DNA from 4 places in the Glutamicibacter sp. genome. Region 1 is predicted to be linked to each of the others. Evidence: riboswitches for the same ligand, from Rfam matches in the RefSeq annotation. Region 1 holds a riboswitch; each other region holds the start of a gene.
The links. Region 1 has a riboswitch for S-adenosylmethionine ahead of ACRDT3_RS15985 (acyl-CoA dehydrogenase family protein). Riboswitches for the same ligand answer to the same signal wherever they lie in the genome.
Positions count from the first base shown of each region.

Region 2: linked by a shared signal. The riboswitch ahead of ACRDT3_RS03015 (bifunctional o-acetylhomoserine/o-acetylserine sulfhydrylase) and the one ahead of ACRDT3_RS15985 (acyl-CoA dehydrogenase family protein) in region 1 are both predicted to bind S-adenosylmethionine.
Region 3: linked by a shared signal. The riboswitch ahead of ACRDT3_RS08555 (acyl-CoA dehydrogenase family protein) and the one ahead of ACRDT3_RS15985 (acyl-CoA dehydrogenase family protein) in region 1 are both predicted to bind S-adenosylmethionine.
Region 4: linked by a shared signal. The riboswitch ahead of ACRDT3_RS14210 (methionine ABC transporter ATP-binding protein) and the one ahead of ACRDT3_RS15985 (acyl-CoA dehydrogenase family protein) in region 1 are both predicted to bind S-adenosylmethionine.

Region 1 is NZ_JBOGEG010000035.1:35,041-37,235, reverse strand. Features, by position in the region: gene ACRDT3_RS15985 (acyl-CoA dehydrogenase family protein) at 1-1,111, opposite strand, end outside; SAM riboswitch class I at 1,127-1,218, opposite strand; SAM riboswitch class I at 1,486-1,588, shown strand; gene ACRDT3_RS15980 (ABC transporter ATP-binding protein) at 1,594-2,195, shown strand, end outside.
Region 2 is NZ_JBOGEG010000002.1:200,372-202,566, forward strand. Features, by position in the region: gene ACRDT3_RS03005 (GNAT family acetyltransferase) at 1-116, shown strand, start outside; gene ACRDT3_RS03010 (VOC family protein) at 178-822, opposite strand; SAM riboswitch class IV at 995-1,114, shown strand; gene ACRDT3_RS03015 (bifunctional o-acetylhomoserine/o-acetylserine sulfhydrylase) at 1,207-2,195, shown strand, end outside.
Region 3 is NZ_JBOGEG010000010.1:68,060-70,254, forward strand. Features, by position in the region: gene ACRDT3_RS08555 (acyl-CoA dehydrogenase family protein) at 1-907, opposite strand, end outside; SAM riboswitch class I at 957-1,047, opposite strand; gene ACRDT3_RS08560 (SdpI family protein) at 1,321-1,677, shown strand; gene ACRDT3_RS08565 (GntP family permease) at 1,771-2,195, opposite strand, start outside.
Region 4 is NZ_JBOGEG010000026.1:51,481-53,675, forward strand. Features, by position in the region: gene ACRDT3_RS14205 (methionine ABC transporter permease) at 1-296, opposite strand, end outside; gene ACRDT3_RS14210 (methionine ABC transporter ATP-binding protein) at 313-1,119, opposite strand; SAM riboswitch class I at 1,203-1,292, opposite strand; gene ACRDT3_RS14215 (NAD(P)H-binding protein) at 1,575-2,195, shown strand, end outside.

The DNA.
Region 1 (2,195 bases):
GCACCACGGTTTGCGCGCGGTTGGCGGCCAGCTCGCATACTGCGTAGCGTTCCTCGTCGTTCAGTCCCGGATCGCCCAAGGCGGCTTCAACTTCAAGGACTGCGCCGATCACCACGGAATCGGCCGCGAAGGACTCCGCGGAAACTTCGCCCACCAGCTGGAGGACCTGGGGTTCCTGGTATACCGGCACCCCAGTTCCGGTGGTGAAGATGCGCGTGCGCGCCTGCACCGCGCTGCGCAGGTCGTTCAGTGCGGCGCGGGCGATGCCGGCCTGCACGGCCATGAGCACCAGCTGGAAGATCGCCGCTTCGGAGTCATTGGTCTGCTGCGGCATGAAGCAATCCACCGGGACCTGGTGGAATTCGGTGGTACCGGTTCCGGTGAGCCCTTGGCCGAATCCATCCCAGTCGTCGAGGATCTTGACGCCGCTGCGCTGGGTGGAGACCACAGCGATCTGGCGGCCGGCGAGCTCCGGGTGGGCCACTGCAACGGTGGTCCAGTCGGCGAAAATGGTGCCGGTGCAGTAGTACTTTTCGCCGTCGATCACCCAGCGTCCATCCAAGACGCTGGCCTTGGTGTTCAAGGTGCCCAGGGCGTTGCCGCCGCGTTCGGTGTAGGCGTTGCCGATAATCTGCCCGGCAGCGATGCGAGCGACCCACTTCTTGCGCAGTTCTTCGTCATCCAGCGCCAAGACGTTCTCAACGAATGCGATATGCGCGCGCCACAGCTGGCCTACGTGGGAGTCCGCCTCGGAAAGCTCGATGAGCAAGCGGAAGACATCCACCAGCCGTGCACCATAGCCCCCGTCGGCAACGGAAAGGCGCAGCGCGCCGAAACGCTCGCGATTCAGCAGGCCTACCTGCTCGAATGGAAGCACGCGGTTAAGGTCGCGGTCCTTGGCGGTCGCGGCGATCTGCGCAAAAACGGGGCGGAAGATTTCGGCCAGCCGGTCGTACTGCTCGTCCGCGCTTGGTCCGGGGGTGATTTTCAGCAATTGCCTAGTCGGCAGCTGTTCTTCAAACTTGTCCAGGTCCAGCGCGGTGACCTGCGAAGGGTCACTGAGCTGATTGAAGTCCAGCCCGAGGGCATTGTGCGATTCACCAATAGGCATCAGGGTTCTCAATTCTTTCCATCGGTCCTGGCGGTAGCACCGTCCCGCTCTTCGGGTGGTTGCTGCGGCGTCGTGGAGCCAGATCTCTCAGCCGCTCTGGATGGGTCGTGATTCATTTGTAACGGTAATATTCCGGTGTTTCCAAGCCACGAAGTCACATTTCGCCTCAGAACCCGAAGGGCCCATCCTCAAATTTCACAGCCTACCCCCCGTCCTGCCGAAGATGAGTTGCAAAGTTTTGCCTAATGTCGACCAAACCGACCTTCAATAAAATAAATAACGAAATTTCTGGGCAATGTGACGTAGTTGTCGAAGATTTTTTCATATTACGCGAGATTTGCGTTCAAATCGTTCGACTCGTTGTAATAGATGAGTAACCATCCCGAGCGGCCGAGAGATCTGGCTCTTTGACGCCGCAGCAACCACCTTCGGAGCTCTTGCTCCGCAGGCCGGTGCTACCGCCAGGACCGATGGAGATGAACATGGCTCTTACCATTGCAGCGCCCGAGGCAGCTTCAGCCGCCTCAGCTTCAAGTGCCCTGGACGTGCAGTTCAGCAACGTGTCCCGGACCTTCACCACCAAGAAGGAAAGCCGCACCGTCCTAGCCGATATCAACCTGCGAATTCCAGCGGGCCAAGTTGTGGCAATTCTTGGAGCCAGCGGCTGCGGAAAATCCACGCTGCTGCGTTCAGTCTCGGGCTTGGACCACCCCTCTACCGGTGCCATCCGCACCGGCGCCAGCGAGGTCAACGGCATCAACGAGCTATGCGCCGTTGCTTTCCAGGAGCCCCGGCTGCTGCCATGGCGTTCGGTTCGCCAGAACATTTCACTGGGCCTGGCGCCGGGAACCGATAAGCGCTCCGGTGACGCGCTGATCGATGAATTGATCGAACTGACCGGGCTAAGCCATGCAGCCAGCCTGCGCCCGCGCGAGATCTCCGGAGGCATGGCCCAGCGTGTTTCGCTGGCTCGCGCACTGGCCCGCCGCCCGGGTGTATTGCTTCTCGATGAGCCCTTCGGCGCGCTCGATGCCCTGACCCGCTTGAAGATGCAGGACCTGCTGCTCTCGATTCACGCATCGTT
Region 2 (2,195 bases), on a different contig from region 1:
CCAAGGTGCAGCTCATGGTCCGCGGGGAAAACTCTGCCGTCATCGACTTCTATGAACGCCTGGGTTTCGAAGACCAGCAGGTCGTGGTCCTGGGAAAACGCTTGGACCGGTCTTAACGAAAAGAAAGTAGGTGGGGACGCCATTGTCCCCGCCTACTTGCATTCGCTCCAGAACGTCCTACAGCACCACGGTGCCGGACTCGGTTTCAAAGGTTACCGACATGATGCCCGGAGTGCCATTCGGCGCTTCATATTGCATGGTGACAGCGCCCAAATTGACGTTCTGCGGTTGGCCCAGCCAATCCAGCACCCGTTCACGCGAGCCGGCGATGGCGATCTGGCTGATGGCGCCGGCAGGTTCCAGCGCCTTGGAAGGATGCAGCTCCTCGGATCCTTCATCCCAGGAAATCAGGTACGGGCACTGTGGATCGGCGATCAGGCCCTTGATGCCAATTTGCTGCCAGGTCAGTTCGCGGCCATCAGGGAACTTTCGGTTGCCCGGCACTGACTTGCGGCCCAAGCGATCTTCGGCACTGGACAGATCCTCCACCGAGACGCACCAGCCCATCCAGCCGCCACCGAGCTCCGAACGGGCGCGAACTGCCTGCCCGAAGGGCGCCTTGTCGCTGGCCGGGTGGTTCAGGACTTCAACCACCTCAAGGTACTGGCCGTGCTTGAGCGGGAAGATGACATTGCGTGTTCCGAATCGTGGATGCACGCCTCCCTTGACGAATTCCAGTCCCAAGGACTCGGAGATTCTTTCAGCGGTTGGCAACAGCCCGTCCGGGCCGCATGCATAACTTACGTGATCTAGCCTCATCATGTGCCCATCATGGCAACATGTGATGCGAGTCTCTACTTAGGGTTGCCTAAGTGGACGGATGCTATCGAATACTCTGCGATGAACCTGCAGTATTCGCGAAATATGACCGATTGAGTCCACTGTCCGGCCCTGGCGTTGCAAAGATCTTCGGTTTTCGGGCAAACTGGTAGCAGGTCATGAGTCCCAGTAACAAGCCCCGGCTTACTGGGCGGCAACCCTCCAACCGCGGTGGGGTGCCCCGGGTGAAGACCTGGCCCTTGAATGCACAAGGCATCAAGGACAAGCGCGGGTTACCCCCTGGAAGTCGTCACGATACGGTGCTTCCTGTCGGTGTCTTTTCAGCGGCGTACCCCCATAGTCATGAAACGCTATTTGGAGGAAACCATGAGCAACAACTGGTCATTTGAAACCCGTCAGATCCACTCCGGCCAGACCCCGGATCCGACTACCGGAGCACGTGCTCTCCCGATTTTCCAAACCACTTCCTTCGTCTTCCCAAGCGCCCAGAGCGCTGCTGCACGTTTCGCGCTGCAGGAACTGGAACCGATCTACACCCGTATCGGCAACCCCACCACCGACGCGGTGGAAACCCGCATCGCTGACCTGGAAGGCGGCGTAGGCGCACTGCTGCTCTCTTCGGGACAGGCTGCCACCACCCTGGCCATCCTGAACTTGGCGGAAGCCGGCGACCACCTGGTTGCCAGCCCGAGCCTGTATGGCGGAACCCAGAACCTGCTCAAGCACACGCTGAAGCGCCTGGGCATTGAGGTCAGCTTCGTCTCCGACCCGGATAACCTGGACGATTGGCGTGCCGCGGTTCGCCCGAACACCAAGGCCTTCTTCGGCGAAAGCATCTCCAACCCGCGACAGGATGTCCTGAATATCGAGGGCATTTCGGAGATCGCCCACGAAGCCGGTGTGCCGCTGCTGGTGGACAACACCCTGGCCACGCCGTACCTGATCCGCCCAATCGAGTGGGGCGCGGATATCGTGATCCACTCGGCCACCAAGTTCCTTGGCGGCCACGGCAATGCCATTGCCGGTGTCATCGTGGACTCGGGCAACTTCGACTTCGCCCAGGACGCCGCACGCTTCCCGGGCTTCAACACCCCGGACGAGTCCTACAACGGCCTGGTCTTCGCCCGCGACCTGGGTGTCAACGGCATCCTAGGCGCCAATCTTGCCTACATCCTCAAGGCCCGCGTGCAGTTGCTGCGCGATTTGGGTTCCTCGGTTGCGCCATTCAACGCGTTCTTGATCGCGCAGGGTCTGGAAACCTTGTCGCTGCGCATTGAGCGCCACGGTCAGAATGCCGTTGAAGTTGCCAACTGGCTCGAAGCCCGCGAGGAAGTGCAGAAGGTCGCTTACGCAGG
Region 3 (2,195 bases), on a different contig from region 1:
CCGCGGCGGTGCGCGCCTTGAGCTCTCCGACGGTGCGCTGGAAAATCGGATCCTGCGAGTAGGTCTCTGCCTGCGAGAACAGCCAGGCATTCTTGCGGCCCAGCAAGATCTGCTTGCCGCGGGCCAATGCACCTTCGGCGATCCCTAGGTAGAAGTTGGCAAACGCCAGCTGGATGCCTGGGGTGAGCAAGGTGGAGACCGGCTCATCGGTGACGAATCCGAGCAAGTCTCCGGCTTCAAGCCGCACGTTGTGGTAGTTCAGGGAATTCGAGGCGCTGAGCCGCTGGCCCAGGTAGTCCCAGTCATCAACGATTTCCAGGCCCTCGATATCCCGTGGCAAGACGAACGCAAGAATCTGGCCATCATAGTCGCCGCCCTCCACCAGGGCATTGATGACAATGACCTCGCCGACGCCGGAACCCGTGGAGAAACGCTTGACCCCATTCAGCCGGTAGCCATCGCCGTCCGCAGTGAGCCGCAAATCAGGGTCAACGGGGTTCACCGAGTCGCCCCAAAGCCAGCCGCCCTGCACGGTTCGCTTCCACCAGGCAGCTTGGGATTCAACCGGTGCGTAGAACGCGATGCCGGACTGGTTGATGTAGTGGTATGCCAGCAGCTGCGAGATGGAGCCATCGGCCGCGGCAAGGATGCGCACTACTTCGAAGGCTGTTTCCCAATGGGCTCCTGCTCCCCCGAATTCTGCGGGGACCAGCAGGTTCAGCAGTCCTGCTTCGCGCAGCTGCCGTACTTCGGCGAAAGGCTGCTCGTTCTTGCGGTCGCGATCCAGCGCGTCTGCGGCCAGGTTGCTTGCCAATTGTTCGGCCACTGCGCGCCAGTTGGCCAGTTCGGCGTTGTCGGCGTTCCCGGTGTAGGGAACTCTCGGCAGTTCGGTGCTCAGTACAGTCATCTTCTTCTCCCTGTCAGTTGCGGGTTCCGAAGGACGCAGAAAGTCTGCGGATCCATCGATCCTGGCGGTAGCACTACCTGTGGAATACAGGCTTGCTGCGGCGTCTCGGAGCCAGGTCTCTCAGCCGCTCTGGATGGGTTGTGCTCTGAGTCAAGCATCCTCGGACAGGGTGTGGAAAGGGTTTTGTCATACGGAGGAACCGAAGGACAAACTACGTCATCTTCGACCCATCGGACATGTCCAAACCCCGGCGGATGTGCTTCATATGACCTTCTTATTACGTCACTGCCTATCCGAAACCCAAGTCCACGGCGCTTTTTGCGAGCGCGGATGGTCAGCTCCCTTGGGACGATTGGTTAAAAGCGCGATTGATAGAATGGCTTTTCAAGAAGGCCTCGCAGAACGGACGGCAAGTGGATCCAGTAAGTGTCATTGCGTTCATTTTCGGGTTGCTGATCATAACTTTGGTGGCAGGATTTCTCGCGCCGATGGCGCGGGACCGCAAGCTTGCTCGCAATGCGGCGATCGGCATCAGGACGCGCCACACCTTGGCCAGCGACGATGCATGGCTTGCCGGGCATCAGCAGGCTGCTCCGCTGGTTGCCGCTGCCTCGTGGGCTGGCTGGGCGGCGCTGGCCATCGCCGCAGTTCTCGGCGCATTGGGCCAATTGGCTCTCTCCTTCGCCGCGACCGGTGCCGGCTACCTCGCGGTCATCACCCTGCTGATAGTTTCGGCTTCTCACGCGAATAAGGCTGCGCGCAGCATCTAGGCTGCCCGCCGTAGCCACTCCAATACTGCTTAAAGAAACGGATCGCCCCATCAACCGATGGTGCGATCCGTTTCTTGCGCGGTGGGCATGCTGCTACAGCAGCACGGATCCGAGGATCAGTACGGTCACAAATGCCGCGGTGCCCTGGATGGCGGTCGCCACGCTCAAGGTCTTGTACGCGGTGATGACCGGAATCCGGCTGAGTTGCGAAACAACCCAGAAGTACGAGTCGTTTGCATGCGAAACAACCATTGCACCGGCACCGACAGCCAGCACGGTAAGCACCATGCCCAGCTGCGAATCCAAGCCAAGCGAACCGAGCATCGGGGCGACCAGAGCAGAAGTGGTCACCATTGAAACGGTGGACGAGCCCTGCGCGGACTTCAGCGCAGCAGCGATCAAGAATGGCACGGCCAGGCCCAAGCCCAGTCCGCTGAGTGAATCGGAAAGGATCGTGGTCAGGTCCGAAGCGGCCAGTACCGCGCCGAAGCCAGCGCCGGCGCCTGTGATCAGCAAGA
Region 4 (2,195 bases), on a different contig from region 1:
AACGGGATGATGGCGATCAGCAGTATGAGGAATGGGAAGGAACGGATCGTATTGACCAGCCCGTCAACGATTCGGTGCAGTCGCGGACGTGGGCGCAAACCGTTGGGAGACATTGAGTACAGCCAAATACCCAGCGGGGTTCCCAGGAGAATCGCGATCGGGATGGAGACCAGCAGCATCGCAAAGGTCTGCGCCATGGCCACCCAGATTTCCGGGGCAAGTTCGATGATGCGGTCAAGGTTGAAAGCTGCTGCGCTGCCGTTGCTCGTGGCTAGCACTACTGTCGTGAAGTTCATTGGTAATCCAGGTTCTCTATACGCGGGCTACGGTGGCAGCGAGGGCTTGGGCCTGCTTGGGCTGGCGGGTCAGCGTGATTTCGTCACTGATCAGGTAGCGGCCGATTGGCGTCGTCGGTTCAAAGCTTGGTTCTTGCAGCGAGCTCAAGGCGAACTCTTCGACTACCGCTCCGTCTTCCATGACCGAAACCTTGTCGGCAATGGCTTTAATGACGTTCATCTCGTGGGTGACGATGACGGTGGTGATGCCAAGGCTGGCGTTGATGTCGCTGAGGTACTGCAGCACCGAGGTTGTCGTTCTTGGATCCACGGCACTGGTTGGCTCATCGCACAGCAGGACCTTGGGTTCGGTGACCAGCGCGCGGGCAATGGCGATGCGCTGTTTCTGGCCGCCCGAAAGCTGTCCAGGATAGGCGGTGGCCTTGTCAGCGAGGTCTACAATGGACAGCGCTTCCAGCGCGCGTTCACGGCGTTGCTTTTTCGGAACACCGGCGAACTTCAGATTCAGCTCGACATTCTGTTGCGCGGTGCGATTGTTAAGCAGGTTGAAGTGCTGGAAAATCATCCCGATTTCGTGGCGCTGCTTTCGCAGGTCTCCTTCACTGAGCCCGGTCAGCTCGACGCCGTCCACGATGACCTGGCCCGACGTGGGACGCTGCAGCAAATTGATATTGCGCAACAGCGTTGATTTGCCGGCACCGGAAAATCCGATAATTCCGTGGATGGTTCCGGCCTGGATTTCCAGTGAGACATCCTTGACGGCTGTGAATTGATCTTTGCTCTTGCCAAAAGCGGTCGTTACGTTTTCAAGACGAATCATCATCGCTCCCTTGGTGCGTGGTTGTGCGGAGCGTACCTCGCGAGAATCATCTGTGATCCACAGATTTTCCGTCGCGAAGTGAAAGTACTCCATCGGTCCTGGCTGTAGCACCGCTCCCTTTCGGGTGGTTGCTGCGACGTCGTTGAGCCAGATCTCTCAGTCGCTCTGGATGGTGTGTGTTCGGTTGTACGAGCCGAACAATTCAAGTCTGTAGTCCATGCCCGCAGGCCGGCAAGCGTTACTTCAATCGGCGTCATCAAGTCATAGTCCGGCCGGTTCCACATGGAAATCGCGCAACAATCCACGTAGCAATCTGACATATTTCGCTACTTTTCCCTTCTATGACGGAACCTTTGGAGTTCTGCCCCCGCTCGCTGACTTTCCCCAGCAATCATGGGTGGGGAATTCGGCGATGCCTTCGATGGTTGTAGTGGATTGCAGACCAACGAGAGGACCTCATGAAGATCGCAATTACCGGTGCCACCGGACAGCTTGGAAATCTAGTCATCGACGCATTGCTGGCTCGTGGGGCGAATGCCGCTGACCTGGTCGCCATTGGCCGCTCCGAGCAGAAGCTGGAACCGCTGGCGGGCAAAGGCTTGGAAACCCGCGTTGCCGATTACAACGCCCAGCCAACTCTGGTGTCCGCACTCGAAGGCGTAGACAAGCTGCTGCTGATCTCGGCCAGCAAAGTAGGCCAGCGCGTCGCCCAGCACGAGAACGTCATCAACGCAGCCAAGCACATGGATGTCTCGCTGATCGCCTACACCTCCATTGCCAACGCCCTGACCGGCGGCATGAAGCTCGCCGACGAGCACATCGCCACCGAGCGCCTGCTTGCCGGATCCGGCATCGACTACGTGCTGTTGCGCAATGGGTGGTACATCGAGAACTACACCGACCAGCTGATGGGCTACCTCAACAGCGGCATGGTGCTCGGTGCAGCGGGCGAGGGCAAAATCAGCGCTGCCGCCCGTGCCGATTATGCGGAGGCCGCTGCGGCCGTGCTGCTTTCCGATGAGGACCAGAACGGCAATATCTACGAGCTGGGCAGCGACAAGCCATTCACCCTCGCCCAG